2 regions of the Ignatzschineria rhizosphaerae genome follow, and region 2 is predicted to be linked to the other one. Evidence: riboswitches for the same ligand, from Rfam matches in the RefSeq annotation. Region 2 holds a riboswitch; the other holds the start of a gene.
The links. A riboswitch is a leader RNA that binds a small molecule or an ion and turns the genes downstream of it on or off. The one in region 2 is predicted to bind S-adenosylmethionine.
Positions count from the first base shown of each region.

Region 1 (17,546 bases), 1.3 Mb from region 2:
ATTGACCTGCTGCTAATTGAAGCAGCTTTAATAAAAGATGATTTTCAATTGAATCTCTTACAATCCATTATCCATCATCACCCGCAACTACGAATTATTCTCCTAACCTCACAGCAAGCATTTTTACATGCTCCGCTACAGCGCTTAGAACAAGCACATACCTATACAAAAAGCATTGATAGCCAAGAGTTTTTAATATTTATTGCCAAAGTCTTACAACATCATGATGAAGAGATTACCAACTATTTAGAAGACTTAACACCAAGAGAATTAGAGATCTTAGAATGGTTAGTTAAAGGGGATAGCAATAAAGAGATTGCCAGAGAACTCTCGATTTCAGAAAGTACTGTGAAAGTTCACGTACAAAATATTTTAAAGAAATTTAAAGTCTCAAGCCGTGTTGAAGCTGCTGTTTATGCGGTAAGAAATGACCTTAGCGCATAACGAACGCTCCATTATCTTTTTAAGAAACGCCCGTACTTTAAATCATGGCAATTTTTATCTCCATTAATAAAAATTAATCACAATATCCTCGAACCGGTTTAAGAAACACTAAAACTGTACAGTGTGTGAATCAAATCCACCTGTATGATGCCGGATAGAACCATTTTTGCGCTTCTCATAACTGATGCGCCGACAATCTAATGCAGTCTCTTTTAAATCGATTTTACTATAAATAGTGCTTGCAAGATGCCAGATAGAAGATATCTCTTATTGTTCATAGCCGATACGCAGGCATTTAAATCAGCCTTTTAAACCTATTTCACTATATTATAAAACTAAATGAGAGGGAGAAAGAAAGAGAGATTAAAAAAGCGAAAAGGCTCAAGATACAACACTTAAAGCCCATTTCACTTTTTAGATAATCCCATCAAGAGCTTATTAAATCATTTAAAACCTCTATTAATTTATAATTTAGAGAGCGCTTGGGTAATATCTGCTTTTAAATCTTCCACTTCTTCTAATCCTACAGAAAGTCGAATTAAAGTAGGATCAATTCCCATTACTTGCTTCATCTCTGGCGTAAAAGTGCCATAAATGGTCGATTCAGGATGAATAATTAAGGTGCGATTATCAAAAAGATTAGTTGCTCGTCGAATCAGTTTTAAAGCATCTAAAAACTGAAAACACTCTGCCTTAGAGCTTAAATTAAAAGTTAACATCGCCCCAGGGTTGCCGATAAAAAACTTTTCACTCAATGCCTTATAAGGAAAACTCTCTAATTTAGGATACGCCACTTTAACAATACGACTGTGCGTTTCTAAAAACTGTGCTAATTCAAAAGCCGATTGGCTCACCGCTTGATAACGCAATTTTAAGGTCTCTAACCCCATAATTTGCGCATAAGCACTATCTGGATCCATGCAAGCCCCAAAATTTCGCGCAATCTCTCGTTTAATTTTAAACATAAAGGCTGAAAATGGTGCCGGGTTATTGACCTTTTGTAAGCGCTTATTATGGGCCCAATCAAAAGCGCCATAATCCAGTATCGCCCCACCAATGCTTGTAGCACCACCCGATACATATTTGGTCGTTGAGACAACTTCAATATCAACGCCCCATTTTTTAGCCTCAAATCCCCCCCAAGGAATGACTGTACTATCGACGATTAAAGGAACTTGATGTTTGGTTAGAATCGCTTTAATGCCAACAAGATCGGCAATTTCTAAATGAGGATTTGTCATTACTTCACAGAAAAAAGCGCAAGTATTATCATCTATCGCCGCTTCAATTTCTTGAAGATTATCCGTATCCACAAAACGGACCTCCACTCCAAATTCAGCTAAAGTATATTGAAAAAAGGCAAAAGTGTTTCCAAAAAGATGAGGGGAAGTCACAATATTGCTGCCTGCGTAGCTCAGTGCCATAAAGGTATTAGAGATGGCTGCCATTCCACTACTTAGCATCATCACATCTTTTGCACCTGAAATTGCCTTAATCTTATTTTCTAATGCTTCAACCGTTGGATTGGTGATACGTGAATAAGTATGAGAGGGAATCTCTTCTTTATTTTGAAACGCATCGGCTATCGCTTTAGAATCTCTAAACTCAAAGGCAGCACCTCGATAAATAGGTGCATTCATTGCCCCATGAATATCTGCATGGTTCTTATCACTTGTTAAGATTTTACTATTAAAGCCTAATGCTTGATTGATCTCTCGCTTACCCATAATTTATTCACCTATCTATAAATATTTATTCTTATCATACTGATTACAGTGAGGTTAATTTAGCTCAAAATAGCCGCTTGATCCAATCAGATTTACAAGCCGATTTATAGCGAGCGTAAAAAAGCCAACACGCATTTCTTTTTTATCAAGCAGTGTTGGCAGGGCTTCCATCGCTTTTATCTCTCAGGTTAGATACTCAATCAAAGGGCTTGATTGACATCCTGTCACTGTAGGAGTTAGCACCTTAAATATCGCTATTCAGGTTGCCGGGTTTCATAGGGCCTATCCCTCCACCACTCTTGATAAAATATTGTTATTCACAACGTGACTCCATAATACGCATAGTCATTTCATAAAGGCAATAACATTTCATTAATTTTATGATAAAAAGACCTTAAAAATCGCAATTCCTTTCGCCTTACAATCATTTAAGCAATGTTATATTTTATCTTTTCTGTCATTATTTATTCCCGCTTTAAACTCGCGGTTTAAAAAAATCATCGTTATACTACTGATAAATTCATTTTAAGGAAAAATTATGCAACGTCACTGGTGGAATAAATCTCGCGCGATTTTGATGCTGACAATGGCTTCTTTGATAGCTGCTTGTAGTAATGAAGAACCACTTGAAATTCAATCGGGTGCTTATCTGCCAAAAGAGATAACTGTTCAGTTTCTAAAAGATGAAACAACGATTGATGATGCGCAAAAACTCATCATCACGCAAGAGATTATTGAGTCCTTAGAACAGAGCTATTTTACAATTGAGCTACCAATGATGCATCATTTTACTCACAAAGAGATGGCTAATGGCATCATCACCCCTGAAAATTTAGTCTTAAGCCAATTGGCAACATATCAATTGACCCCACAAAAAAATAGCATCATCCAAGTAAAAAGCGAAGATTTTGGAAAATGCCAGCAAGCAAAGTGTGCTTTACAATTTTCACTGACAAAAGTCGCTGCTGATGATCCTCAAATTAAATCATTGCAAGAAATGCCGGAAATCGTTGAAGAACCTATTATCGAAGAAACACTCCCTAGCCTTGATATTGCAAAACTCTTTGCCACCAACTACTGGGGCGTTATTCATGAAATTAGTGATCATCTAACCTTAAAGTTAACCCCTATTCAGAGTAATGGCTTAATTTACGGCATTCCAGAGCATACGGAGATGGCTTCCTTTGAAATAGGTAATATCACGATTGATCCTAAAGACCCAAAGGTTGAGATTCTCTCTTTTTATAGCAATGCAATGCCAAGTAGCGATGTTCATCAAGTGGATACAATCTCTTACCTTTTTATTATTCCATCAAAAGAAGCACCCAATTTAGATCTCACGGCTTTAGATACAGAAAACCAACATTTTTTTGCCGATCAAAACAACTTATTAGCAAGAGATACTACAGGTTTTTATAGTATCCAGTACCGATATTTCCCGGCATTAAAACAGCTTGCGATAGCCCTTACGGAAAGCCGAACATTAGAAGATATTTTAGGCCATTTTCAAGCCATCAATACCCTTCAATCCACATTAATTGATGCGGATAAGAATAAGACAACCACCAAGCCCAAAGCAAAAGATGAGAAAGCAACTACTGCTGCTGAGAGTAAAACCATTTTATTAACTGATTTTTCACTCCCCCTTAAAGAGCTGCAATCACGTTATCAGATTACGCTAAAGCAGATGTTTCGCGTGGATAATATCTATGAAAACTACCAAAATGAAGTAAAACGAATCCTGACAAGTGATGCACTCTTCTTAAAAGAAGGGCCTAATACTCAAAATGGTTATCATCTCTTTACCCAACATTTTGGGGATTATCAATTTAATGAAACCTATCTTAAAATTCATAATGAATCACTAAAAAATGTGATCGCCGCAGTGAAAGCATTAAATAATGGGGCTGAAATAGATGCAAAAGAGTTTGAACATCACTTAGAGGATGAGGGAAAAGACGTGAAAGGAGTTTGGCAAAATCCTATCTATTTCTACTCTACAGATCCCAAAGAAGCATCAGGCATTAGCTATTTCAAAGAGATCCAACCGGGCGTGACTTTAGAGATCTTTTCACCGGCATTTCAAGGGCACGTTGCGGAAAAAGTACTTTTTAGTAAGTTACTCAGCAATATGACTTGGAAAAATTTGCCCAAACTTGCTAAAAACAGTATTAAAAATATTGCTAAATACCACGCAATGCCACTAATTGAAGAAAATAGCGTGGAATCAACTGATGAAGCATCCGATTCTAAAGAGGTAGCTGAAGCTAAGGCGCCTACTGAAAAAACATCATTTTATGAGTTTAAAGAGGGAAAAACGACTCTTCAAGGAGAGCTAATCAAAGAGTAGTTTTATCGTAAAATAGGTTTAAAAAAACCGTTAATTTAAATTGCGGGCACGAAATAACTAGAAGAATGCAAACATTCTCTCCCGCCGCAAGATAGACCTTTTTAAACCGAAGAGACTGTAGCAAAAACTCCATATAAAAAGGCATTATCTTGAAAGAGCTGTTTATCACGGCGCTCAAGGATAATGCCTTTTAAATTCAAGCTTTAGGTTTTTCTATAGCTAATTTGGTTTAAGAGAAATTGCTTTAAAAATAAAACAGTATGGCGTATGAATCAAATCAGCTTGCACTGTGCCAGATAGAACGATTCTTGTGCTTCTCATAATCGGTGCGCCGGCAATCTGATTCCGTGGTTTTTAAAGTGATTTCACTATACTTTAAAAAAGCCTTTATTACGAAAAATGCGTTAAATCAAAGTACCCACCATGATCGGCGCTAATAGCGCCTTTATATGGTATTTCACCTATTAAAGGGATATCGGTAAACGCTTGAATCCCGATAATATAATTTTTAAGACTTGCCGAATCAGAAAGATGATTGGCGATCCAGCCGGTAACCTTTAAACCAGCCTTTTCAATCGCATCAAACGTTAAACGCGCATGGTTAATCACCCCAAGCTTTAAGCCAACCACCACAATGACGGGCAATTGATTTTCCACCACCCAATCACTAAAGCTTTTCTCAAAACTTAAAGGCGTATACCAACCACCGGCACCTTCAACCAACGTAATTCTATTTTTCGCCTCTAAATGACGAAGCCCTTTTGTCATCTTTTCAAAGAAAATAGGTTGTCCTAACTCATCTGCCAAGATATGGGGCGCTTCCTCCGCTTCAAAAAAGTAAGGATTCACCTCTTCATACTGCAAAGAATCAAAAGAGGCTTTTAAATGCCCAAAAGCATCCGGATTTTTAAGCCCAAGCTCTGTCATTGCAGCTCCTGATGCAACAGGCTTATAACCATTTGCCGGCATATTCGCTTCATTAAGCGCGGCTAATAATCTTGTTGTTGAATAGGTTTTACCAATTTCCGTATCGGTTCCTGTGATAAACCATGTTTTAGGTTTTGGCTGATTCATTGTCATCCTCTTATTTATTGTTAGATCTCTATTTATTGTTAGATCTCTATTTATTGGAGCCTATTATCTATTTGGCTTAAGAAACTATTTTAAAAGTAAAACACTCATGTATGAACCAAACTAGCTTGCACGATGCAAGTTAAACGATTCTCGTATTCTCATAACAGGTGCGCCGGAAAATCTTCTTTTATGGGCTTTTAAAAGCGGTTTTAGAAATTCAATCCCTAGGGGATTTCGATTAAGGCCACTGTATAGGTTAGTTGATAGCCACCATTATGTTTAAAAAACTGCTCTAGTTTTTGATAACTCTCTCTTCCTAATAGACCTTTACGGCGATTTTTAAGCGCTGTCGCACCAATATTTTTAAGGCTTTTAAAAAGTGATTTAAGTGATTCAAAATGCATTATTTCTTTGTATATCGTCACTTTTCCTCCATATTGCTCAACAATTTTGCTCAAGGCACTTTCTGAAATAAAATCAATCACATGTTTTTCATCATCAATAGTCTTAAATGCAGAAATCAATTCATGCAAACTCCCCTCAACTAGGGTTGAGATTATCACGCTAGGCTTCGCAGCTTTCTCATTTTCATCTCTACTTTTAAAAGCACTTTTTGCAACACGCACCAATTCTGAGATCGCTCTTTGAGGCTCATGACACCACTGAATCGCAAGGCTACTTAATACCAAATCAAAGCTTGAATCTGCAAAGGGTAACGCTTCAATATCACCTTGATAATAAGCTTCATAAATATTTCTCATTCGCGCGACCTCTAGCATCTCCTTAGATAGATCGAGCGCTGTTACACTCGGCAATTTAGTCACTAACGCTTTTTGCGCAAAAAGCGCATTGCATAAACTTAAACCAACATAACCCGTGCCACAACCTGCATCCAAAATAGAAAGTTCGTGAGCCTGATCCTTAAAATGGGCTAAAAGTGTCAGTGATACTAAGCGATCCGCAATTTTTCGCTGCACTTTGGCAACGGAATCATAAAGCTTGGCATTTTTACTAAATTCGGCATTAATCAAAGGCTTTTGAATCTGATTTAAAGTTGTGATCATAGGCTCAGACTTAGATATAGACTCAGGTTTAGATGTCATTTTAGAAAGAGGCACTCTCACGCTTTGCATGCTGATTAATTCATTATCAATAGATTTCACAATAGGCTATCCCAAAAACTGCTCATAAATGGCATTTTGTAGCGCCAAGATTAACGTATCAATCATTATCAATGAATGTTCTGCGGTAATCGTTATCCGAAGTCTTGCGGTATTAGGGGGAACTGTTGGCGGGCGAATAGCTGAAACCCAAATCCCATTATCCCGAAGCTTTTTAGAAATTTCTAATGCTGCTTGATCACTGCCAATAATAAGTGGTTGAATTGGGCTTTGTGAAGCTAAGAGATAAGGTAAAGTCATATTACTATCTTTTTGCGCAACCTCTTGTAATAAACTCTCTACTTTTGCTCTAAAATAAGTAATATTTTCCTTTAATTTTGCCCGTTTTTGATCACCCTCTTTAGAGGCAATAAGATCAATCCCCCTATCTAAGATCGCAGCTTGCATTGGTGAAATTGCGGTACTGTAAATCAAGGGTTTTGAAAATTGAATAAAATAAGCTTTTAATTCCTCAGACAATAAGAGCGCCGCCCCGCTACAGCCAAAAGCTTTGCCAAAAGTCACAACTAAAATATCTGGCTTTATGCCATAAAGATCACAAGAGCCTCGTCCACCCTCACCAAAAATACCTATACCATGAGCATCATCAATCATTAGTAATGTATGATCATACTGATCTGTTAAAGCCTTAATCTCCTTTAAAGGTGCATGATCACCATCCATACTAAAAACCCCTTCCGTAATAACTAATCTACCGGCATTTTCTGGCAATGGTTTATCAAGATAGCTCTTTAAAGATTGGCAATCATTATGTTTAAAACGGAACAATCTCCCTTTAGAAAAAACTGCCGCCTCTAACAGCGATGCGTGAGATAAACGATCAGCAATCATTAGGTCATTTTGTTCAATCATAAGCTTTATAACGGCTTGATTTGCCGTAAAACCAGAAGGGTAAACAATTGCCGCCTCATATCCTAACCAAGATGCAAGTTTTGCTTCTAGCCCTGAAAGGGATGCACTATATCCTGTCACATGAGGAGATCCCCCACTACCAACACCTAAAGCTTTAGCGCTATCTACTGCGCTAGCAATCATTTGAGGGTGATGTGCTAATCCTAAATAATCATTAGATGAAAAATTAAAATAATGATTTTGATCCACCTGAATCGAAACACTACTACTGTTTGTAGTGCAAACAGATTGTTGCCGATATCGATCTCTTTTTTTCTGCTCTTTTAGAGCCGTATTAATTCTTGTGTGCCACATAAACTGTACGGTATCTCTTCCCTAATTGATCTATTGTTTACTTTTTTCTATAAGTAATTTAACTTCTTCTACACCGATAAAAAATGATGAAATAACAATGATCTAACGTTTTTTATTTTTTATAAAACCTTGCTAATCCCTGAACAAAAGCGACTTTGCTCAGACCAAAAACAAGAATTTATAGTACCATAGAGCTCTTTTGAACTCGGTTTAATTTCACAATAATGGGTAAAAAACATCACACAATCGACCGAGAAACCAACAGACAACAATAGTAAAGTTAATCTAAAAAAGAGAAATTATCACCATGAGTAAAATCGATTTAGCGTTTGATTCAAAGCATATTTGGCATCCATATACCTCTATGAGTGAACCACTTCCCTGTTATCCTGTAAAATCTGCAAATGGTGTTAAATTACAGCTTGAAGATGGACAAGAACTTATTGATGGAATGTCATCATGGTGGGCCGTATTACATGGCTATAACCACCCTGTGATGAATGAGGCAATAAAAGCGCAGCTTGAACAAGTTTCACACGTCATGTTCGGCGGCATTACGCACCAACCTGCCGTTGATCTGGCACAAAAGCTTATTGATATTATGCCTAGCAATCTTGAATGCGTATTTTTAGCAGACTCAGGCTCAGTTGCCGTAGAGGTTGCGCTTAAAATGGCATTTCAATATTGGCATGCAAAAGGGGAATTTCGCCATCGAGTACTCTCACTTTCACATGCGTATCATGGGGATACATTTGGGGCTATGGCCGTTTGTGACCCTGCTAATTCTATGCACTCTCTCTATGGTGATTATCTCCCTAATCACCTTTTTGCAGATACTTTCACTGTAGGATTTGATGAAGCGTGGCATGACAGTGCGGCGGATAATCTACGAGAACTTTTTAAAACTCACCATCAAGAACTCTTTGCCGTTATTGCCGAGCCAATCGTTCAAGGCGCTGGTGGCATGCGCTTTTATCATCCTAATTATCTAAAAGTACTCCGAGAACTGTGTGATGAAACAGGCGTACTGCTTATTCTTGATGAGATAGCCACAGGATTTGGTAGAACCGGTAAATTCTTAGCCTGCGAACATGCTGGCATTGAGCCAGATATTTTGTGTCTTGGCAAAGCCCTTACAGGAGGATATCTTACTCTTTCAGCTACTTTAACAACGCGCCATGTTGCTGAAACTATCAGTAATGGGGAAGCAAAATGCTTTATGCATGGCCCAACTTTTATGGGAAATCCTCTTGCTTGTGCGGCTGCGAATGCTAGTCTCTCCTTACTTGATAATGGACAATGGCAAGAGAACGTTCATCGAATTGAAGCGCAATTAAAGCGTGAGTTATTAGCGCCTCTCAAAAAGAATCCCCATATTCAAGATGTCCGTGTTCTAGGTGCTATTGGTGTTGTTGAGTTGAAACAATCTGTCAATCAAGCACATATTCAAGAATATTTTGTCGAAAATGGTGTCTGGATTCGCCCCTTTAATAAACTGGTCTATATTATGCCGCCCTTTGTCACCTCAAAAGAGGAGTTATCGCAGCTCACAGGCACATTAGTCAAGTTATTACAACGTGATGATTTTTCTAAGTTTGTCCTATAACAAAGTTTTGATAAGGCATTAATGATGAGTATTATTCAAGAACGTATTAATATTTTCTCGCACCTAGAAAACTCCCCAGAAAGTGAATACAAGGATAAGCAAGAAAATGAAAATGAAAATATGCAAGAAATCACCCTCTCTTACCTCAAAGTAACGCCACAAACAGGCATACAGAAAGATTCTAGTATTCTCTTTCTGCACGGCATTTTAGGGGATGCAAGAACATGGTTACCATATCTTCATCAATTTCCAGAATTTGAAACTATCGCCCTTACTCAATCGGGGTTTGGTCAAGATACTCACTCTCCAGAATTATTTGATACACAGCGCCACGCTAAAGAGCTTATTGCTTTTTGCAAAGCCCTAAACCAACAAGAAAATCGTCCTGAACGAAAGTTTATTATCGTTGCTTGGTCCTATGCGTGTCATGTTTCACTCCTTGCCGCAAAGCTTGCGCCAGAGCTTTTTAAATCATTAACGCTCTATGAGCTGATTGTTCCAAGTTATGGCATTAGTGAGGGTCAGCAAACTGATTTTACCAAAGACCTTACCAAAATGATGAGCCCCATTATTAAAGCTTATCGCCGAGGAAAACCCGCAGCTGCGGTTGATCATTTTATTAGTGCTTGTAAAAATGCACAATATTCTCTTTCAGATCAAAAAGCAGATATTCAGCAGATTAAACAAGAAAATGCAGCTTCTTTATCAAAGCTCTTAACCCAAAAAGAACCCGAGCCTATTACTCCTGAAGCGTTATTAGCGATTAACCAAAAAGTCCCCATCACGATTTTTTATGGGGGAAATTCACGAGATATTTTTCAAATTAGCTCCCAAGCAGGAATGAAAGCCATAGGCCAATCTAAGGGGATGATTGAAGATGCAGATCACTTACTACCTGAGGAGAATCCGCAAAAGCTAATCGCGCTTCTTCAAGATATCCTTACGCAATAAGTATGCAGCAATTCTTTGTGAAAAGTTAGGAAAATAATCCTTATCAGCTTACAATGCATTGAAAAACAACCGATCATTTAAGGCTAAATGATCCATTTTTGGGCCGTACTTTATTCATATTTAAGGAGATTTCATGGCACAAATTTTTGCAGAAAAGATTTATATCAACGGGACAGTTTTCACCGCGGATAAAGAGAACAATATCCATACAGCAGTCGCTTTTGCGGCGGGGAAAGTTCTTAAAACAGGGAATAATGAAGAGGTTCTTACCTTACAAAATGACCATAGTGAAGTGATCGATCTTCAAGGAAAAATGTTAATGCCGGGAATCATTGATTCCCACCTCCATCCCTTTTGGGGCGGATTACAACGTGCAAGCTGCAACCTTAATTACGCCAGCTTAACGGTAGCAGATACTCTTGCCTTTGTTCAAAAACATATTGATCAAGATACCACGCGTACAAGTGATACCGATTGGTTACAAGTTCGTGCATTTTTACGCCAAGAAGTTTTACCACTAGGCACAGATATTACCCGCCGTGATCTTGATACCTTAAACACAAAACGTCCTGTCATTCTTTTTGCAAATGACTGTCATACATTAGTGGCAAATAGCCGTGCATTAGAGCTCTTTGGCATTGACGAAAATACGCCAACACCAGTTGATGGTACTATCCGCCGTTTTCCTGATGGGACTTTAAACGGTATTATGGAAGATGCACCAGCAATGCGTGCTTTTGATAGTATTCCGGTATTAGATGCAAAAAGCGCCATCGTTGTTGCTGAAGATGTTCAGCAACTTCTCAATAGCCAAGGCGTGACAACCGTCATGGATGCTCGCGCTTTACCGCTTCAATTTGATGCTTTTACAACGTTAAAAGAAGAGGATCGTTTAACAATTCGTCTTTTAGGTGCGCGAGAAATTACACCAGATAACTCACCAACAGTGGCCGATGTTCCAGCCGCCGTTGCCACTATGATGCAGTTTGCTGAAAAATATACCGATAAATCATGGTCAGAAAAACCAGGCATCTTTATTCAACATGCCAAATTCTTTGTAGATGGAGTGATGCAATGCCCTATTAATACAGCGGCACTATTAGCGCCTTATCGGGAGAACTTAGGCAGTAAAGAAGCACCTAATTGGCAGCCATCTAATAATAAAGGGGATCTTTACTATCCTAATGAGCTTCTGACAGCGCTAATCTCTGCAGTGAGCGAGAAAGGCTTTCACCCACACATGCATACGGTAGCAGATGGCGCCATTGAAGTGACTTTAGATGCTATTGAGGTTATGCGCAATAAGCTTCCCGGTAAAGATATACGCCCAAGCCTTGCTCATAATGAATTAACATCACCACATCAATTTGCGCGCTTTAAAGCGCTGAAAGTTATGCCTTGTCTCTCTTATCAATGGGCGGGATATAGTCAAGCATTTAGCGATGAGATGCGTGATGTTTTAGGGGAAGATCGTTTTGATAATCTTGAACCTGCTGGAAAATTTTATGATGCCGGTGTTCGTGTAGCTTTTGGCAGTGACTGGCCTATTGACCCGCTTAATGAGTGGTATGACTTTAAAGTAGCACTTACTCGTAAAGGTGCTGAAGATGCGCCTCGCCTTAATACTGATAGAAACCTCACTTTCGATGAAGTCTTACGTTCAGCCACTATTGAAGCGGCCTATATGATCGATGCTGATAAATATGTGGGTTCTTTAGAGCCTGGAAAATTTGCAGATTATATTATTTTAGATCGAGATATCTTTAAAAATGATCCTGCCGATATTGAAAATGTCAAAGTTCTCAAAACATTTGTTGGCGGCAAGGAAGTCTATACAGCTTAAAATATTTATAAGCATCAACTTACAAGAATCAAATTGTAAAAAAGCCAGTAATACCATCGTTACTGGCTTTTATATGCAAACTGCTTACTAAAGGCTTATAATAGGGCTTTATTAAATAATTTAATCGCTTTATCATCGTTAGGACTTCAATTCATTTTTTGACCTTTTTTAAGGTATTTTCTGCATAATCCTAGCAATATATTTCAAGAAGCTGCATGAGTATTGCCCAAAGCCCTTTTTACTTCATTGTGAATCGTTGAATTATCAGCTGATTTAAATTTTAAAATGTAAGTGATTGTAAAACAATAGCCCTTCCTACAAATATCCTCTAACATGCAGGATTGCAAATCCTGCTTTGCAATCTTTTCTAAAATCGCGCATCTTTCATTGATTTGAAAATGCCAATAATAGTGTAGTCAATAACAGACTCTTTTAGGAGATGATAATAATGACCAACCCGGCAATGAACCGTGTGTTAACAACCCCCATTTTAATTGTATTTGGCCTTGCATATATGGTTCCTCTAGGAATCTTCACAACTTATGGCCAGGTAACCGTCTTAAGTCATGGACATCTTCCGATAGCCTATGTTATTACGCTTATCATGATATTTTTTACAGCACTCAGTTATTGCCGTATGTCGACATTTTTACCCCTTTCTGGCTCTGCCTACTCCTATACGCAGCGAACCTTTGGACCTGTCATTGGTTTTTCCGTAGGTTGGGTACAAATTTTGGACTATCTCTTTTTACCAATCGTCAACTATGTGGTGCTTGGGCTCTATCTGCATGAAGCATTTCCAGCAATCCCCGCGTGGAGCTTTATCTTAGGTGCTCTTGTTTCAGTGACTGCACTTAACTATATAGGCGTACGCTTAATTACCCCAATTAACCTATTTTTAATTGCCTTACAAATTATCTTTATTGGGTTATTTATTATTTTAAGCATGAAAGGTGCTGATTTAAGCCCCGCAAATCTTATTGAACCCCTTAACCCAAGCGGAAGCGATATGGGAGGGTTATTCTCAGGTGCGGCGGTTCTTTGCCTTGCCTTCTTAGGGTTTGATGCCATTGCAACAATGGCTGAAGAGACAAAAGATGCCTCAAAAACACTTCCAAGAGCGATCATGTTAACTGTCGCTATTGCTGGTGCGATCTTCTTAATTATCTCATTTTTTGCTAACGTCTCTTATCCTGAGTGGCAAGATTTCTTAGAAGTGGATAAACAAGATACGGCAAGCCTTGATGTCATCAACCGTATTGGAGAAGCGAGCAACTTTGGTGGTAAACTTCTTTCAGATCTCTTCTTAGCAACTTATCTCACCGGTGTATATGCATCTGCAATGACATCACAAACGAGCGTTTCACGAATTTTATTTGCGATGGGACGAGAAGGTGTTTTACCACGTAAGATCTTCTATAATCTTCACCCAAGATTTCATACGCCCCATTTAGCATTAGTTTGTGTTGCTGCCTTTTCACTTATTTCGCTCTTTATCCCACTGAGCCTTGTTGCGTCTATGATCAGCTTCGGAGCACTTGTTGCTTTTACTGCTGTTAATGCTTGTGTCATTAAAAGCCATCTCTTTACTCAAGCAAAAGAGAACTACAATCTCAAAGGGTTCTTATCCTTTGGTCTATTACCTCTTATCGGTATGTGTTTAACAACATGGCTCTGGATTAACCTAGATATTCATGCCATGACCATTGGCTTACTCTGGTTTGTTTTGGGAATCTCCTACCTTATCTATATTACAAAATTCTTTAAACACCCTATTCCTGAAATTGGGCATGATGAAATTGATGAGATTATCAGAGCTCGAGAAGAAGATGAAGCTGAAGAGCAAACGGCTTAACGCCATTTAAGATAATGAAAAAACGCTTGTAATTTTATAAAGACAGGCGTTTTTTTAATTCTGTATTTATCAAAAAAAATAGGGTTATTAGCTCTTAGCGTAGAGGTTTATCAGCAATAGCACTTCATTTATCAAAGAGCTTTATTTGTGGTAGATCCTCTTTATTAAAAACCTTCACATTATAGTAATCGAGGGCATAAACTGCGATCACAATAACAATCACAAGTACCACAAGCTTCATGATGCTTCGCACCATAAAAGAGAAAAACTTACCAATAAAACGAAGCGTACTTAATGCAAGTAACAAGAGAATTGCAATCACCGCAATTTCCAAAATATACTCCTTAAAGAAAATATTCAATGAAAGGATTAGCTATCTTACTAAAATTTCTCTTATCAAAAATGAATAAAATTAGTAACCTCTTAAAAATAGCTAAGATTCCCTCAATTTTAGATCTATCTCCCATCGATATGCCCCTTAAGGATTGAGATTAAACAAAGCGTCTATTAATGTAAATGCTATTTTACACTTCTTAATAAATTTCACCGATATAATATCAAGTAGTTAGATCTAATGATCATAAGGATTCAAAATAAAAAGGAGAGGAGTCATGGCACAATTAACCCATCAAGATATACAGCTATATCAGCAAAAGTTAGGGATAACTGATTTTGGACCACCCACCTTAAAATTACTAACACTTATTCAACAAAAACATATTGAAGCCTTCCCTTTTCAATCGATATCAACACTTTCTGAAGAGCTTATCTCATTAAAATTGCAAGATATGATGCAAAAAGTTGTCATGGAGAATCGAGGAGGATACTGCTATGAACTCAATATGCTTCTTCTACATCTTTTGCAATATTTAGGCTTTGAGGCTGAGATAATCTCGGGCCGAATCGTTCATCAAAATGATATCCTAGCATTGACCCAACGAACCCATGTATTATTAAAAGTAACCATCGATGAACAGCTTTATATTTGTGATGTCGGTTATGGAGGGTTAGTTCCGCCAATACCGCTTCTTATCAAAACTCACAAAATACAACCAACCAATCTTGGGGCTTATCAAATTATTTACCATCCTAAAGAGAAAATCTATACACTCAATTGCCAAGTAGCTGATAAGTGGCAGATTCTTTACTCTTTTGAGCTAACACCACAGCCTTTTGTCGATCTGATAGTTGGTAACTGGTTCATCTCTACCTACCCACAATCCCCTTTTAAACAGCGCTTAATGGTTGCTAAAACAGAAGCTGGAATGATAAGACACTCCCTTCTTAATAATCGTTATTCTTGCCATGAGCTCGGTCAGCCTAGTACTCATATAACTTTTAATTCTAGCGCAGAAATTTTAGCCTTTATTAAAGATCAATTTCAGCTAGAGATTCTTCATGAAAGCAAAAGCAAAGCTTCTATTTCAGCCTTATTAGATCGATTATCTCAAGATCAATAATTAAAATAAAAAAGCCTTAACAAACAACCCGATTATAGAATAACTCTTCCTGCAATCGGGTTAATAAGGTTAATTAGCTCGTCTCTTTATTGAAAGATTTAAAGAATTTTTCTATCTCTTAAAGATTCAAAAAGAAGAGAGATATTCTCAGAAACAACAGCTCGTGTTGCTTCTGAATCTTGATTAATATTTTTAGGGGAGGCTTTATGCGTTTTTATCACATCTTTAAAAACCACGCTTCCATTTTTAGTAACGGTATAGTTAACGTCTAGGTAAAAATCAACTTCGACAATACCAACCCAATCATATAAAAATCTAGTAATATCACCCGTGATTACAATATCTGCTTTATTATCCACATTAAAACCTGAAGCAATAAGCTCTTTCTTAATCGCCCCTTCTATGAGTTTATTTGCATCCTCAGACAGATACATCGTTCCTAATGATACCGTAGCACTTTGATATTGATTATGCTTAACAACTCCCGCTAAAGCAGGACTATAAATAAACTTTCCTACCGCAATATCACCATTGCCTCTTATTACAGGAGAAGCTACATAGTTAATAGGAATCGTAGAAGAACACCCATAAACAACTGAAGATAAAAAACCAACTAATAATAGTTTTCTCATAATTTCTCCTGATTATATTGTCAGTTCATTTTAGCCTAGTTCTTGCAAATAAATACAAATTACTTTATTAAATTTAATTAATATTTCCCCCTATAAAAAAAGCCATCATAAAAGATGACTTCAATTCATTAAAAATGATCAAAATAGATGAATATTTAGCGATAAAACAAGTTAATTCAAGATTCTCTATAATAAGAATCTATATGATATATAAAAAACCCTAGAAAAACTTTTTTGATAAATAAAAAATGAATATATTAAAATAATATATGTGAAAAGGTTTTAATAAAAACATTGATATCTACAGATCTATAGAATGTATAACCATCTTTAGGACCTTTAGTGCAATCATCTACTATCTTTACGGGAGATTGAAAGAATTATGTCACTCATAAAATGTAAAATATGTGATTTTGAAAAAAAAGCCAAAAATAAACTTTTGATTAAAATGATCGGTATTGCCTTAATTGCTTTTGGGTTTTGGGCATGGATTTCTTATCTGTTTGCCGGTTCTGGGGCGGCGTTCATCATATGTGTAAGTATTATGGGGCTCGGCACCATCTTCTTATGCTTTACAGATCAGATACACAGATATAACTCAACAAAAGAAAATTGCCCTAAATGTGGAAAAAAAGAATGGGATTTTATAAAGGAATAATTTAACTATCTAGGGTTCTTCTATCTGTTTTATAGCTATATCAACTCCTTATTAATTTTTAATAGTGTTAAATACTACCTTCAATCTTCCTATATAAGATTAAGATATGCTATGAAGAAACTACAGGATAAAAATTAAATTCTAAAAACGGTAAAAGGGTGAAATTGCGTCATCTTTGGCAAGGTCAATGGTTTCAACAAAAGCTTGAAGCACTGGGCTAATCTCTTCATTACCTCGATAGATAAAAGTTGTCGTAATTTCACTATATTTTGCCGGCAATTCATGGCAATGAATAAGCCCTGTTTTCTCATAATGGGCTACTGCTGAGTAAGGAACAAAGGCAATTCCTAAGCCTGAGATAACACTTCCTAATGTCGTTTCAAGTGTGCCAAGCTCCATATTTTTAGTAAGATCTCGGCCAATAGATTTAAGCCACTCTTGGAACTTAGCACGATAACCACAACCATCACTAAAGGTTAAGAGTGGCCTTTCTAATAGCGTCATTAGATCATCCGTATGCTGATCGGCGATTAGAACTAACTTCTCTTCAAATACATCG
Region 1 covers NZ_CP093379.1:1,135,036-1,152,581, forward strand. Annotated here, with positions in the region: gene MMG00_RS04895 (response regulator transcription factor) at 1-444, shown strand, start outside; gene MMG00_RS04900 (PLP-dependent transferase) at 909-2,171, opposite strand; SAM riboswitch class I at 2,345-2,480, opposite strand; gene MMG00_RS04905 (hypothetical protein) at 2,710-4,521, shown strand; gene bioD (dethiobiotin synthase) at 4,912-5,595, opposite strand; gene MMG00_RS04915 (methyltransferase domain-containing protein) at 5,820-6,758, opposite strand; gene MMG00_RS04920 (aminotransferase class I/II-fold pyridoxal phosphate-dependent enzyme) at 6,765-7,982, opposite strand; gene bioA (adenosylmethionine--8-amino-7-oxononanoate transaminase) at 8,290-9,588, shown strand; gene MMG00_RS04930 (alpha/beta fold hydrolase) at 9,610-10,539, shown strand; gene MMG00_RS04935 (amidohydrolase) at 10,673-12,382, shown strand; gene MMG00_RS04940 (APC family permease) at 12,828-14,237, shown strand; gene MMG00_RS04945 (hypothetical protein) at 14,362-14,571, opposite strand; gene MMG00_RS04950 (arylamine N-acetyltransferase family protein) at 14,849-15,697, shown strand; gene MMG00_RS04955 (hypothetical protein) at 15,796-16,329, opposite strand; gene MMG00_RS04960 (hypothetical protein) at 16,712-16,987, shown strand; gene MMG00_RS04965 (LysR family transcriptional regulator) at 17,129-17,546, opposite strand, start outside.
Region 1: another riboswitch for S-adenosylmethionine. It lies ahead of MMG00_RS04900 (PLP-dependent transferase); the one in region 2 lies ahead of MMG00_RS10895 (COG3650 family protein).

Region 2 (15,991 bases):
TCTAACATATTATGTCTCTAAAAATCTCTAAAAAAACGATGGGCGTACATGCTTTAATGCCTGTATAATCCTCCCTTTGCTTGATTTGCGATGGTGAGATGGCCTTGTTAGATCTACCTTAGGGATAAATCATAATACGAAGATATCCAAAGCGCATCCTACAGTAGATACGCTTTGGGCATGATAGCTTATTGAATAAGGGATTATTATTTCGTATTAATCGTCGGTCTTAATCCAAGGGTATGGCAGATGGCGTAGGTGAGTTCTGAGCGATTTAAGGTATAGAAATGAAAATCTTTGATACCTTCTTTGCGTAAGACTCGAACCATATCAATAGCAATACTTGCGCCCACTAAATTACGGGTTTCAGGGTCGTTTTCTAAACCTTCATAACGCTTGTGAAGCCATGATGGGATTTTTACATTTAAAGGGCCTGCAAATTTTACGAGGGATTCATAGTTAGAAACAGGTAAAATGCCGGGAACGATCTCCGCTTCAATCCCTACCGCGACGCAGCGATCTCTAAAACGTAAAAAAGCTTCGATATCAAAAAAGAATTGGCTAATTGCAAGGTTCGCGCCAGCATCCACCTTACGTCTAAGATGAAGGAGATCTGCTTGTCCATTTTTAGCATCAGGGTGAACTTCGGGATATGCCGCAACAGAGATATCAAAATCATGACGTTTTTTGAGAGTCTCCACTAAATGGTCCGCATAGATATCGGGGTTAGGAGCGCCTTTCGGGAGATCTCCACGAAGCGCTAAGATATGGCGAATCCCTAAATTCCAGTAGTTATCGGCAATCTCATTGATCTCATCAATGCTTGTATCAATACATGTTAAGTGGGGAACCGCTGTGAGATCGGTTTTTTCGACAATATCTTGAATCACTCTATGGGTTCTATCACGAGTTGATGCATTTGTGCCGTAAGTCACAGAGACAAATTTAGGACTTAATCCTTTTAAGCGCTCAATAGAGTTCCAGAGTGTTGTGACCATCTGTTCACTATTGGGTGGAAAAAATTCAAAAGAAACATTCACGTCCGAAGGGAACTCAGCCAAACTCTGATTTAAAAGCTCTACATATTGCGCGCTCATGCCGTTATCCTTATTTTTTTTATGATTGATTTAAAGGTTCTTACTGGCACAAAAAAAGCCAGCACTTTTGTCTCATCAAGTGTTGGCTTTACACAACTTATCTTTCGGTTTGTTCAATTATCAAATAGATAAAACCGAAGGAATTAGCACCTTAATTTTCATCAGGTTGCCGGGCATCACAGGGCCTTTCCCTCCGCCTCTCTTGATAAGATAGGACATTAAACAATAACTTACTGTGAAATGTCACGCTTTAATCAATATAGGGGAAGAACCATTGAAAAGGCAAGGGGAAAAATAAAATATATTTTATGAAGTATTTAATTTTGCATTTATGATTTTTTGAGTGGTATATTGAAGAGTTAATTCTTATTCAGAGAGATGGAGGGATTTGGCCCTTGGAAGTGTCAGCATCAAGTTGTATTGTGCTAAATCCAACAGATACAGGTATCTGTTGGATAAGAAGACCGAAGTTTCAAAAGCTCTTCTAACTGTTAGAAGAGCTTTTTTTATGGTTATTTTATCAATAAAAGGAAGGACTCTATGATGAAGAAAAAATTACTACTCGCAGGCTGCGCCGCAATTTTCATGGCAGGATGCCAAACCGTAGATGCAAGTAAGAGTGAGGTTGCTTCTCCTGCGCTTGTGAAGGCTGTGCATGAATTTACTAAAGGTGATGTCGATTTTGAAGTGGCATATGCTGATCTTAATAATGATGGCATTAAAGATGGAATTGTATTGTTAGAAGGGGCGAATTGGTGCGGATCAGGAGGTTGTACTTTATTAGTTTTTGAAGGTTTAGAGAATGGGGAGTATCGTCTTGCTTCAAAATCAACGGTAGCAAGTGCCCCGATCTATGTATTAGAGGCAACCTCAAAAGGTTGGTCTGATCTATCGGTTTATACGCCTGGAAAAGGGCAAGTCATCATGAAATGGGGCGGATCAAACTATCCATCAAACCCATCATTACAACCGACTTTAATTATTGATAGTAAAGAGGTAAAACCGGCAATTCCAAAAGATAGGTTTTAAGGTATTCCTATTATAGGTTTAAAATATCCTAAAATAGATGAAGTATGGTAATTCAATGATATTGATAGGTTAATAAACAAAGAGATAAATGCCATCTTAAAACCTCTTAGAGTTTTATACTTTATGAGGTTTTTTTATATCCAAAAAGGGATGAATGACTGTTTAAATTGTCTTTATTAAGATAATCATTTATCACTTTGAATTTAAAAATGTTGATAATTTTTATTATAAAATAGGCTCTTTTTAAGATAGAGGAAATATTTGAGATGACCTCCATTCAGGAACAATTTAAAGATCCAACTAAGTTAACAAAATGGGTGAAAAACCTGATCGTTATTTCAATTATTATGCATATTATCGGAGTTGCTTCCGGCTTTATGGAGTATCAATTACTCAAAGAGATTGCGTGAGGGACTTATAGATATATCAGTGATGAAGCATTTGATGTCATTGTCGATAAAAATGATTATCGAGAAATGATTGTTGGATTAGTTCAATTTTTGTTGTTTATTATTCAAGGTATTATGATTTTGATGTGGATATTTAGAGCCAATAAAAATGTACGAGCTCTAGGTGCTAAGGATATGCGCTTTTCCGCAGGATGGTCGGTAGGTTGGTATTTTATTCCATTATTCACACTATGGAAGCCATATCAGACGATGAAAGAGATCTTTGTGAAAAGTGAGGGCTTAGATTCAGGCTCAGAACTACGATATCGATCACTATTACCAATGTGGTGGACTTTATGGATTATTTCAGAAGTGATAGGTCGCATCATATTGAAATCTACCTTTCGTGATGATTTAGGTTATCAGGGGCTATTAAATTTAAGCTTACTTCATCAATTAGCGGATGGTTTGGATGTTTTCTTAAATATTATTTTCCTTCTTATGGTGACAAGACTTTATAAGCAGCATATGAGTTTTAGAAATAGACAGGAAAACTCAGCAACCACAACTATCAATAGGATGATTACAAAGGGCTCTTAATTTATAGCTCTAACCATTATTACGGCAAATTGCCGAATTAGTAGGAGAATAATCATGAGTATTGAGAAGCAGCTTCAAGCCATCGTTAAGGAGCGAATTTTAATTTTAGATGGTGCAATGGGAACGATGATTCAAAAGCGTCAACTGGAAGAGGCTGATTTTCGTGGGGAGCGTTTTAAAACGAGGCATAAGGATTTAAAGAGCAATAATGACCTGCTTGTGCTAACACAGCCTGATGTGATTCTCGATATTCATGAACAATATTTAGCTGCCGGCGCTGATTTAATAGAAACCAATACCTTTAATGCCACCCAAATGTCGATGGCAGATTATGGGATGGAAGCATTTGCCTATGAGATTAACCTAGAAGCGGCAAAACTTGCTAAGAAATATGGCGCTGCCGTTATCGTGATGGCATTTGATGAGGATGGACAAGCTGATAACTATGAACGCCGTAAAGAAATTTGCTCTCGCGCTTACGATATTTTAGTCAATGAAGTGAATTTCCCACCGGAAGATATAATCTTTGACCGCAAATGTCTTTGCGGTTGCGACCGGGATTCCGGAGCATAATCGCTACGGTTTAGATTTCCTAGATGCGACAAAATGGATTCGTAAAAACTTTCCCTTCGTGCATATCTCCGGCGGTATCTCTAACGTTTCATTTTCCTTTCGGGGGAATAATCTTGTGCGTGAAGCGATTCATGCCGTATTCCTCTATCATGCGATTCAGCGTGGTTTATCTATGGGAATCGTGAATGCCGGTCAGCTTGCGATCTATAGTAAAATCGGTTCAAGAAAACCCAAATAATCTAGGAAATTATGGCTTACGAAATTTCATTTAGAAAACGCATCTTAAATACTCTTGATGAGAGTAAAAGTATTACTGAAACGGCTCGTTTGTTTAATATCTCAACTTCGAGTATTAAGAAATGGCGGAAAAAAATGGCTGAAGGATCTTTAGAGGATCCTGTTCGCCGATGTAACTTTAAAAAAATTGATCCGATTCAACTCAAAGCCTATATTTTGGAACATCCTGATGCTTATCTTTCTGAAATTGCTGAAGTTTTTCAATGTGCGACATCTTCTGTTCATGAAGCGCTTACTAAACTTGGCTTTAAGCATAAAAAGAAAAGTACAATTTATCGGGAACAGGATCAAAAAAAGTTAAAGCATTTTTAGAAATTATCACAAATCTTCCTCAAGAAAAAATCGTTTACTTAGATGAAACGGGCTTTGATCAATGCCTTTATCGCACGCATGGGAGAGCTTTAAAAGGCGATATAATCAAAGGTTTTGTAAGCGGCAAACGATTTCGTAGGACAAGTTTAGTAGCAGGTTTAATTCATCGAAAAATATTAATTTCCCCATTTCAATATGAGGGCACTATGGATAGTGTGCTGTTTGAATATTGTTTTACAAATCACTTAGTACCAGAGCTACCTCAAAATAGCATTATTGTTATGGATAATGCTAGATTTCATCGTAAATCCCAATTGAAAGAGATTCTTTCAAAAACAGGGCATTGATTATTACTCTTGCCTCCATACTCGCCAAATTAAAATCCTATAGAGAAATACTGGGCAATCCTAAAGCGAAAAATGAGAGAAATATTACGCTATTCCTCGACTTTTGAGGAAGCATTTTTTAGTCTTTTTTGAACCGAATCCACTATAAGTACCCGCATAAAGTTCTCTTGAAAAATCATCAATTCCTACAAATAAATACTCTCTAGTGCGATTTTTAAGATTCTCCTGATACGGTAAAAAACGCGATTAAATCCTATATCTGTGAATTTTGATCACTGCAGATATAACTCACTTTATTTTAAATAAATGTAAATCTATATTTTTATTTTAAAAAAAATACAGCAATCATGATTTATTTTGTTGATTTTAAAGGGGGTTATATTTCTAGTTAATAATGTCCTATTAAAACATTGAGAATATATTACTACTTTATTATGATCTCTTTTGTAAAGAGAATATATAGTAGGTCATTATTATGTTTTTCTTTTACATAACTGTTTAATTTTTTATCAAATTTCTATAAAGGTTTAATAAAATGAAAAAATTATTTTTAGCTTTCGTAGCTACTCTTACTGTTTCATCTGTAGCGCTTGCACAAACAGCGGACCAATCAACTGGTTCTATCGTCTTTAAAGGGGTGGTTACAACATCATCATGTACTCTGTCTCCAATTGAACCTGTGGATCTCGGTTCTGTCTCAACAAGAACTTTAAGAGCAGCAGGTGATGCCTCAGCTTGGGTTTCAACTAATATTGAGTTTGTAGATTGTAATCTTAAAACGGGCGCTGAAGACGAAGGTGTTCAGAGCGTACAACTTGTTATTGAGCCAGGTACAGCATTGAACACTGATCTATGGGCTAATACAGCAGGTGATGCTACAAATGTAGGTTTAGATTTACTTATCAATAATCAAGCAGTAAAACCAGAAGGCGCTACATTAGCAGATATTCAAATATTTAATAATGAAACATTAACTGTTCCTGTTAGAGCTCGCATGAAGGCTTCAGCTGCGGGTGTAGAAGCTGGTTCGTTTAATACTTCTGTGAAATTTACTGCAAACTACAAATAATTATAGTTTCTGTAAAATCATTATTAACAATGATTTGAATTTGAATAGGTTAAATTATGGGTAATAGCTTGTATTACAAAATATTAGGTGCAATATTCATATTTGGTATGTGGCTATTGGGGTATATAAGCTATGCCTATAAATTTGATAATTCCCTGCTAGAATCTACAGGAATAGATAATGTTGATCTAAGTGTTTTTTCTGGTAATAACGACCAATTCTCAGGACGATATATTGTTGACATTAAAATAAACAATAAAACTGTGGCATATTCAAAATCTGTTAACTTTTATGTTTTAAATGGAAGTGACCATCTTTGTATCACTCCAGAATTATTAATGGGTTTTCCGTTAAAAAAAGAGTATGCTAGTAGCATTTTGACACACACACCTCATCAAACAGATATAGGAGAATGTTTTTCTTTAGAAAGCCTTGACCCTGCAGTAAAAATAGAGTTTTTCCCTAGAGATCAAGTTGTTAATATAACGATGCCACAACTATTTTTAGATAATTTCGATCCAAACTGGATTTCACCTAAAGATAGAGACTATGGAATTTCAGGATTAGTCTTTGATTATAATATGATGGGAATCCATACAAGATCTAAATATTCGGGGCGACGTCAGACTAATAATGCTTTCCGAAGTTATGGCAATATTGGCGCTAATATTGGAAGGTTCCGTTTTCGAGGAAATTATCAATATGATTCTGATATTGCTAACGATAAGCTTGACTGGACTCAAATTTATGGTTTTATGGATGTAGCTTCTTTAAATGCTAAATTATATGTTGGTGAGATTTATTCACGCAGCAATTTATTTGATACTACAAAATTTAAAGGAATAAGTTTTTTTTCAGATGAAAGTATGATGCCCTCTTATTTACAGGGTTATGCCCCACAAGTCACAGGGACCGTATCAACAAATGCCGTTGTAACAGTAAAACAGTATGGAAATATTTTAAAGTCAGAGCAAGTATTACCTGGTCCTTTCTCTATCTCAGATCTTCCCTCTTATATTAATGGTGTCGTTGATGTAGAAATAGAAGAAAATAGTGGTCAAGTCACAAAGTATCAAGTATATATTTCTCAACTCCCCTTTTTAACAAGAAAAGGCGCTATTCGTTATAACTTGAATATAGGGAAATTAGACGTTGAATATGGGAAAAAAACTAATACGAATTTTATCTCTGGAGATCTCTCTTATGGATTAACAAATAATATTTCTATATTTGGAGGGACAGTAGCAACGATTAATAAAAGTGATTATAAATCTCTTAATGTAGGTATAGGATTAAATCTTGAAACATTTGGAGCGCTTTCTTTTGATGTCACACACGCAAATAATCAAGTCTATAAACAAAAAACATTAAGAGGGTATAGCTATCGTATTAATTACGCTAAACGTTTTAGCTCTGATACAACTTTGAATTTAGCTGGGTATCGTTTTTCTGGTCGTGATTATACTTCGCTAAATAACTATATTGATATGAAAACTAATAACACAAGAAGATTATCTTTTGAAAAAAGGCGCTTTACTTTAAGCCTTACGCAAGCTTTCCCTTCAATAAGTACAAGTATAACAGCATCTCTAACAAAAGGAGCTTACTGGAATCATAGTAGCACATCAAATTATAGTATTTCTGCCAATAAGGTTATTAAAACTGGATTTTTAAGAAATAGCTCAATACAATTATCACTATCTAGGAACACAGATAGAGATGGTTATAGCAATAATCAAATAGGATTATTTTTTCATGTGCCGATTGATGATTATAATTCTTATTTGAGTTATTCTGCATATTATGATGAATACGATAAAAGAGTTAATCAGCAAGTTGTTTATAATACTAGTTTAGGTAATGCGAATATTTCTCTTGGGGGAGAGATATCTCATCAAAATAATTTTTCGACCGATTCAGAATATAGTTTAAATGGTTCCTACGATTTAGATACAAGATATGGTAAATTCCAGACAATGGCTAACTATTCTTCAAATTATCAAAGAGCAACTATTGGATATAATGGTTCTCTAACTATTACACAACATGGACTTGCTACACATTCTCGAGTTTATGAAAATGGCTCAAGGCTTATCATTAATGCTGAAGTACCTGGGGTGCAGGTAAAATCAGTGCCAGGGGAATCTAACACTTTTGGTCTGATAGGTGTGAGTAATATCCCTAATTATTATAGGACATCTTATGTTGTTGATAATGATAATTTACCGGATAATGTTGAGATAACAAACAGTGTAGTTCCAATAGCTGTTACTGACGGAACAATCGCTTATCGCTCTTTAGGAGCAATAGATGGTAAGAAAGTGATTTCTAGAATTGCTTTACAAGATGGAACTAACCCTCCATTTGGAGCCGTTGTTTATAGAGTAAATGGTAATGATGAGGTAGAGGTTGCTATGATTGCAGAAAAAGGGCTCACATACCTCTCAGGTCTTAATATACAATCTAATTTTTTGATTAAGTGGAGTAATCACAAATGTTTGTTAAAAATAAACTCATTAGATGTCGATGATCTGAAAAACTTAACATGTTATATGGAGTAAAATTTATGAGAAAAATATTGTTTTTAGGGTTATTAGTATTAAATTTTTCTTTTGGACAGTTAGCATTTGATAGAACAAGAATTATATTTGATCATTCTAATACAAATTCAGTATCTGTTATTGTAGAAAATAGTAATCCTAATATGCCGTATCTGGCGCAAACATGGATAGAGGATGGGAATGGAAATAAGATTGAGGAACCTTTAGTCGCTCTTCCTATGTTACAAAGATTAAATCCTCGACAAGAAAAGCAAATCAAAATTAGTTTAGTAGGTGACACTAATGCATTACCTAAAGATCGAGAGAGCTTATTGCAGTTTAGCGTACTTGGACTCCCACCAACAGATTCAGAAGGACAAAGTAAATTAAATATTTTAGTTAGATCTAATTTAAAATTGTTCTATCGCCCTAAAGGATTGCAAAAATATGCTGAAAATGCAATCTTTGAAGAAGTTAAAGTTCAGAAACAAGGAAGTAATCTTATATTAGAAAATCCCACACCTTATCATATTGTAATCTATGCTTTTAGCGCAAGGAAAGGTATTAATCTCACTGAGAAAGATATTGTTCTTAAGCCTTTCGGTAAAGAAAAAGTATCTGTGACAGTAGGTAATAATCCCTATATTTACTTCATTAACGATAATGGTGCAGCTAAATCATTAGCTTATAAATGTAGTAACTCTTTATGCAGCATAATTAAATAATTTTAGGAGGGTGTCATGCTAAGATCGGCCATACCTAGAATTATAATATTCTTGATGCTTTTAATAGCAAGCCCATATACTTTTGCGGCCTGCTCTTACGATAACCCTTCTATTTCTTTACGAAATACATTTTTATGGGTTGCCGAAAGAAATAATCCTAATAATAGAGATCTTTCATGGGATGTCACTTGTGATAATCTAGGAGGCGTAATGACTCCAAGAAGCTATAAGGACCCTTCCTGGGACACCTATATTAATAATATTATGAGTACATACAATATTCCACTAACAGATATTACATTAACATATCAAATTACCTTAATGTCAGAGGGGCGTCGTGAAAAGGTATGGAATTATGATATGAAGCAAAGTCAAATCGTATCTGATATCAGCCCATTTACTTTACAAGCAAATAAAAAATATACTATTTTAATGACTAATAGGTTGGGGCTGTACAATTCCGTTAATGCGCCTAATACTAGACCTCGAGTACCATCCCCCAGATTAAGTCAAGTAATGTCTATCGATGGATCTTGGATTAATGTTGGTTCAATTTTTGTACCATCAAATGTTGTATGTAATGCTACCTCTTTTGAGGTTAGGCCTTCAGCTAGCGAGATTGATTTTGGATTGCTTGATATCAGAGCTATTAATCGAGGTCGGGTTTATAGCAGAGATTTTAGTATTGAAATAAGAAGAAATCCTGCAAATACTTGTATTAATGATTTTGTCTATCCTGAGATTTCTTTTCGTCATCATGGAACTACTAATAGTAATGGAGATCTAATACTACCGATAAGAAGACTTTTATTTCGCTTATTAGATGAAAATGGTAATAGAATTCACTATGGTGAAAAACTTGAAATGGGGGTTTTAACAAGGACTGGTTCTCTAACAAATCGTTATAGAGCTCAAGTATTAAAAGATCCTACTCAACCTGAAGTTGTTCCTGGTGTATTTCAAGCAACTATAGTTTATGATGTTACCTATAGATAAAGAAAATGAGACTGACATAGACAATATTGCTCTTCATAAATAAATTCCTATATAATATATCTTATGAGTTATGGAAAAAATTCAATAAAACGAGTCCTTGATTTTGTTGCCAAAGGTGGTAGTAAAGCTAAAGCTGCACGCAGATTTCGCATTCCTTCTTCAACAAGTCTATGAATGGTTGAAAATACCTGAGATGTATGAAGCTAAAAAAAGGGGGGGGAAACGAATACCCCAGAAATATACTTACGAACCATTTGTAATCCTCCCATTTTTAATACCATCTAAAAGTAAAAGATTCTCCATGTTTTATTGAAGCTAGCACGGTGACATAGCTCCGATAGCTGAATGTGATCTTTCGTTATTATAACTCCACAATCATATTGTATGAGTAAATTTGTGATTCATCTATTAGCAAATGGTTTTTCGTATTTTAAGCTTCGCAACTTGAGCAAGTAACTAAACTTGTCACCATCTCTTTTGCGATTAGTTTTGCGGGGAGAAGCTAATGTTGTGCTTGAATTTATTTGTAGTAAAACCGTGAATTTACGGGATTTAGCGACTTATTAAAAACCTATTAAAAAGAGATAGAAAAATTAGTGATAAATTATGTGAAATAAGTGTTTTGATGACAAAACTAAGACCTGTTTTTATATTTTTTGTGAAAATAGTCGAGCTGGTAGCGTGAAAAGGTTCCTATTAATATTCAGTATTACCTTCTCTTTAAATCAAAAAGCCCCTAGTAGATGAGGACTAGTTGAAACAGCTTAAGCACCAGAGGAATTGAGGTATAGCGAAGTCTGTAAGTTAGCTGGGTGTGAAAGGGAAGTAGAAGCCATTTAAGAAAGAGGTTTGATGTGTATTTGAAGGCGCGAATAAGGAGAAATAAATCATATTCTCTTTTCGCGTAGACCTTTATTTATGGCTATTTTTCTTGTTATAGGAATATTAGAAGGGATATAAAAAAGAAAGGGTATAAAAAAACCGCTCAGATTATTGAGCGGTTATTGTTGTTTCTTTTACTTTAATTTAAAGCGAGAAGTTTAAGTTTATAGGTCTTATTTATTTTTGGGATTAACCAAAAGTTTTAAAACGTTCATCTGTATCAATAAAGCCTTTAGGATCTGCCGGTGTTTCAATAGAACCAATTGGCATTTGTGCTTTAAGAGACCATTTAGCAGGAATTCCCCATGCTTTTTTCACAGCATCTTCAATAAGCTCATTATAGTGCTGCAATGATGCACCAATATTTGCTTCAGCAAGTGCTAACCAAACACCATAAGCCGCAATACCGTGCGCTTGCTCTGACCATTTAGGGAAGTTCGCCGCATAAAGTGGGAATTGTGCCTGTAAGTCTTCAACAACTTGGTTATCTTCAAAGTAGAGAATAGTCCCATTTCCTGCTTTAAAAGAATCTACTTTGGCTTTAGTGCCTTCAAAAACATCTGCGGCTAAAACAGGTTTTAAAGCTTCTAATACCATGTCCCATACTTTATGATGCTCAGCACCAAAAAGGGTGATAATTCTGGTACTTTGTGAGTTAAATGCCGTTGGAGCTTGTTTAGAAGCCTCAAGGATAATGTCATTAATTGCTTCTTTTGATTGTGGCAAATTATTACCAAGATGGTAGATTGTACGGCGTTTTGTCGCTAATGAAATAAATGAACTCATGTTCAGTAACTCCTTAAATTGTTAAATATTTTAATGTTTCATAGTAGGAAACTGGTATTCATTAACTAATGTGCTGATTTTATATTATAAATTTCACATGCCGTTAATGAATTTAATGAATGAACTGGATTAATCATAAGGTTTTTTTAAAAGTTTGCTATATTGGTGAAGAAATTCTTTAATGCCTATGAGGCATCAATGGGGGAAGTTATGCAATTAATTCAAGATATGGATCTGAATGATATTCAGATCTTTTGTAAAGCGGCAGAGAGTAAAAATTTTACGGAAGCCTCTATCACAATTGGAGTCACGCCTTCAGCTGTTAGTAAGGCTATATCAAGGCTTGAAACAAAGCTGAATATTAAGCTTTTCCATCGTTCAACAAGATCTATGCGTTTAACTGAGGAAGGAAAGAGTTACTATGCTGTGTGCAAAGAATCCGTTGAGAATATTCGCGATATTGAAAGGCAAATCACAAATAGCATCGAGCCTTGCGGTATTGTGCGAATCAGTATGCCTAATAGTTATGGCATCAAGAAGTTATTGCCGGCAATTAATGATTTTTTAGAAGAGCATAGTGATTCGCTCTTAATCGAAGTCTCCTTAAGTAATAGTTACATTAATTTTACAAAAGATGAGTTTGATTTAGCAATTCGAATTGGCGATTTAGTGGGCGACCGATTAGTGGCGAAAAAGGTGAATGTTGCGCAGCCGATGTTAGTTGCTGCCCCTTCTTATATTAAAAAATATGGGATGCCGGTATCCATTGAGGATTTAGTAAATCATAAATGTATAGGATTAAGATTTGCCCATACAAGGCAAACAATCCCTTGGGATTTTTCGGGATTATCAAAGCCTTATCATTTTAAGCCTAGTATGATTCATAGTGATTCTGTGGGAGCTTATGAAACGGTACTTAATGGGTTTGGGATTATGCAGTTTTTTGATTATGCCGTAAATGCAGATATTGCCGTTGGAAAAGTCGTGGAGATATTGCCAGAGAGAAGACCAAGAGGAAAAATAGTGCATCTAGTTTATCCAACTAGCCGTTATGTCCCAGCGAAGGTTAGACTTTTTATGGAGTATCTGACAGAAGTATTATCGAAGTAGGATATGGTGATTTGCTTTTTGTAGCTGTTTAGCAAGGATAGATAATCCTTGTCTATATTGATGTATCTGTCATTTTTAGTTTGATTTCAAACAGTTTGAAGGGATATATCAAAAGCATGTTTGCAAAAAGAGTAGACAAGTTTAATTATGTCATCTATATTTGTAGTCATTTGTTGTTGTAGATAAAGAGACCACTTTATGGAAAGAATAGAAATAACCCCATCTGAATGGGAAGTAATGAGAGTTCTCTGGGCAAATGGAGAACTTGGTAGTAGTGATATTGTCACTGTTTTGCAAAAGAAGCGTCAATGGAAACCAACCACAACTAAAACGTTGCTTTCTCGTCTTGTCGCCAAAGGTTATGTGGAAACAAAAAGCGAAGGTAATCGTTATCTGTATCGTTCAACGATACGAGAGAGTGATGCGTGGGATGATGCCGCAAAAGATCTCTTTAGCTTTGTCTGTTCTCGTAATCGCGCTAAGAAGCTTGCAAGACTGATTGAAGCACGTGAACTTTCACATGATGATATTGCTGTGATTGAAGCAAGCCTTGCGAGAGCAAAAGAGAATAGTGTTAAAGATATTGTGTGTGATTGTTTTAAGGGGCAATGCTGCTGTCATTTAGAACAATAACAGGAGATTGAGTCATGGAAACCAAAGAAATCAAGATGCATCAAGATCCTCTCAATAGAGAGTTTTCTAGGCTAGCGATTACAGGAATGACCTGCGCAAACTGCTCAGGAAGAATTGAACGAGTGGTGGGTAAAAAGCCTGGCATTTACCGTGCTAATGTGAATTTAGCCAGTAAAAAAGGAATGTTTGAGTATGATCCTAATCTTATTGATGAAGCGGAAATTATTCAAATTATTGAGAAAACAGGGTTTGGCGCTATTTTAGATGATGAAGATCATCGTGGTGAGCTGATTTTGCAAGAGGAACGTGTGGCAAAAAGAGTGCGCCTCACCTTAATAATCAGTGCCTTATTAAGTTTGCCGATGGTTATTGGTATGATTGCCATGTTAGCAGGTGTTCATACGCCTTGGGTGGAGTTTTTACATCGACCGTGGGTGCAGCTTCTTTTAACAACACCGATTCAATTTGGAGTTGGAATTCGCTTTTATAAAGCGGCTTGGGCTTCTTTAAAAGTAAAAGCACCCAGTATGGATGTTTTAGTGTCGCTCGGTACTTTAGCGGCATTCTTTTATAGCGTTTATAACGGCTTTTTAGGTGGTGATCCAACGCACCTCTATTTTGAAAGTAGTGCCGTCATTATTACCTTAATTTTATTAGGGAAATATATGGAAGAGCGCGCGAAAAATAGAACCGGCGCCGCTATTCGTAGCTTAATGGCGCTCCAGGCTAAAACAGCAATTCGTATTGATGAAGTTACTGCGGAAGATGGCACAATTCGTGAGATCTTTACAGAAGTCCCTATTGGTTCGGTGATTGTTGGCGATAAATTATTGGTGCATCCTGGCAAGACGATTCCGGTAGATGGCTCGGTGATTTCAGGGAATTCCACCATCGATGAGAGTATGTTAACAGGCGAAAGTTTGCCCATTGATAAAGGTGTTGGGGATGAGCTCTTTAGCGGAACCATTAACCAATCGGGCGCTCTTGTTATGACATCGACAAAACTCGATAGTGAAAGCACATTATCTCGTATTATTGAGATGGTTAATGATGCACAAGGCAGTAAAGCGCCAATCCAAAAGATCGCCGATCAAGTCTCGGCAATCTTTGTGCCGGCAGTGATTGTAATAGCGATTATTACATTATTGATAAGCTTTGTTGTGATCGGTGACTGGGGAGTAGCAATTATGCATAGCGTTGCTGTTTTAGTCATTGCTTGTCCTTGCGCGCTTGGGCTTGCAACCCCTACAGCAATTATGGTGGGAACCGGCGTTGGTGCGAATAATGGGATTTTAATTAAAAATGGGGAATCCTTGGAGCGAGCTGCAAAGATCAATACGATTGTACTTGATAAAACGGGCACAATTACTGAGGGTGCACCGAAGGTGACGCATTTTGAAGTGAGAAAGGATGGGCTATTATCAGAAGATGAATTGCTCGCTATTTTAGTGGGATTAGAATCACACTCAGAGCATCCTTTAGCAAAAGCAATCGTTGTATTTGGTGAAAGCCATTCTTTAGAAAAACCGAAAATAGAGAACTTCCAAGCGCTTGTGGGCGCCGGACTTCGAGGTGAGGTTGGTGGGAAGCGCTATTTTGTCGGCTCTCCAAGGTTAATGGATGAAATGAAGCTTGATTATATGCCATTTAAGAGAGTTGTCCCTGAGCATGAATCAATGGGAGAAACAGTGGTGATGTTAAGTGATGAGCACCAAGCATTAGTGGTTATCACGATGGCAGATCCTGTTAAAGCGACTTCTAAAGAAGCGATTGCTACTCTCAAGGCTATTGGCATTAATGTTATTATGCTCACAGGCGATAATGCTCGAACTGCTGCAAAAATTGGCGTTGATGTGGGATTAATGCCAGATGAGATTGTCGCAGAGTTAAAACCTGAAGATAAAGCTTCAGTTGTTAAAGAGCTACAAGCGCAAGGTAAAATTGTGGCAATGGTGGGCGATGGTATGAACGATGCGCCGGCACTTGCTCAAGCTGATGCCGGCATTGCGATGGGAACGGGGACAGATATTGCGATGGAATCAGCAGATGTCACGATTATGAATGGCGATCTCATTAACCTCTCGAAGATGATTCTTTTATCTGAGTTAACGATGAGGAAGATTAAACAAAATCTATTTTGGGCCTTTATCTATAATACAGTGGGGATTCCCTTTGCGGCATTTGGGCTTTTAAGTCCGATTATTGCAGGAGGTGCCATGGCATTTAGCTCCGTCAGTGTATTGATCAACTCTTTAAGTTTAAATCGAGCTAAATTAACGAAAAAATCGTAGTAATTAGCAGTTTTTGTACAAAATTATTAAAAGGTATTTATCGAGTATGGATACCTTTTTTAATGCTTTTTTAGTAGCGAAATGTCGATTTTACTCGTTGAGAGTAGTAAAGATAAGGAACCCAGATGAGATATATTGCAATATTCAAGAGTAACATTAGAGAAAGGCGTTTATAGTCAGATTGTATTAGATTTTCCATCATCCAATGGCTCATCAAAATATTTAAGGTCATAAAAATAGGATAGGTGATGACAAGGATTAACCTCACTTTTGGAAATAATCGTTTTTGATTGTAAAAGAGTAGTAATGCATAGA
Region 2 covers NZ_CP093379.1:2,402,651-2,418,641, reverse strand. Annotated here, with positions in the region: gene metF (methylenetetrahydrofolate reductase) at 207-1,097, opposite strand; SAM riboswitch class I at 1,192-1,309, opposite strand; SAM riboswitch class I at 1,461-1,559, shown strand; gene MMG00_RS10895 (COG3650 family protein) at 1,638-2,126, shown strand; gene MMG00_RS10890 (hypothetical protein) at 2,393-2,536, shown strand; gene MMG00_RS10885 (DUF4328 domain-containing protein) at 2,552-3,115, shown strand; partial or broken gene MMG00_RS10880 (dihydropteroate synthase) at 3,170-3,905, shown strand; gene MMG00_RS10875 (IS630 transposase-related protein) at 3,938-4,297, shown strand; gene MMG00_RS14385 (transposase) at 4,300-4,644, shown strand; gene MMG00_RS10870 (fimbrial protein) at 5,180-5,713, shown strand; gene MMG00_RS10865 (fimbria/pilus outer membrane usher protein) at 5,770-8,274, shown strand; gene MMG00_RS10860 (fimbrial biogenesis chaperone) at 8,280-8,978, shown strand; gene MMG00_RS10855 (fimbrial protein) at 8,994-9,974, shown strand; gene MMG00_RS10850 (nitroreductase family protein) at 11,046-11,642, opposite strand; gene MMG00_RS10845 (LysR family transcriptional regulator) at 11,853-12,752, shown strand; gene MMG00_RS10840 (CopY/TcrY family copper transport repressor) at 12,951-13,385, shown strand; gene MMG00_RS10835 (heavy metal translocating P-type ATPase) at 13,400-15,676, shown strand; gene MMG00_RS14380 (DUF2569 family protein) at 15,747-15,991, opposite strand, start outside.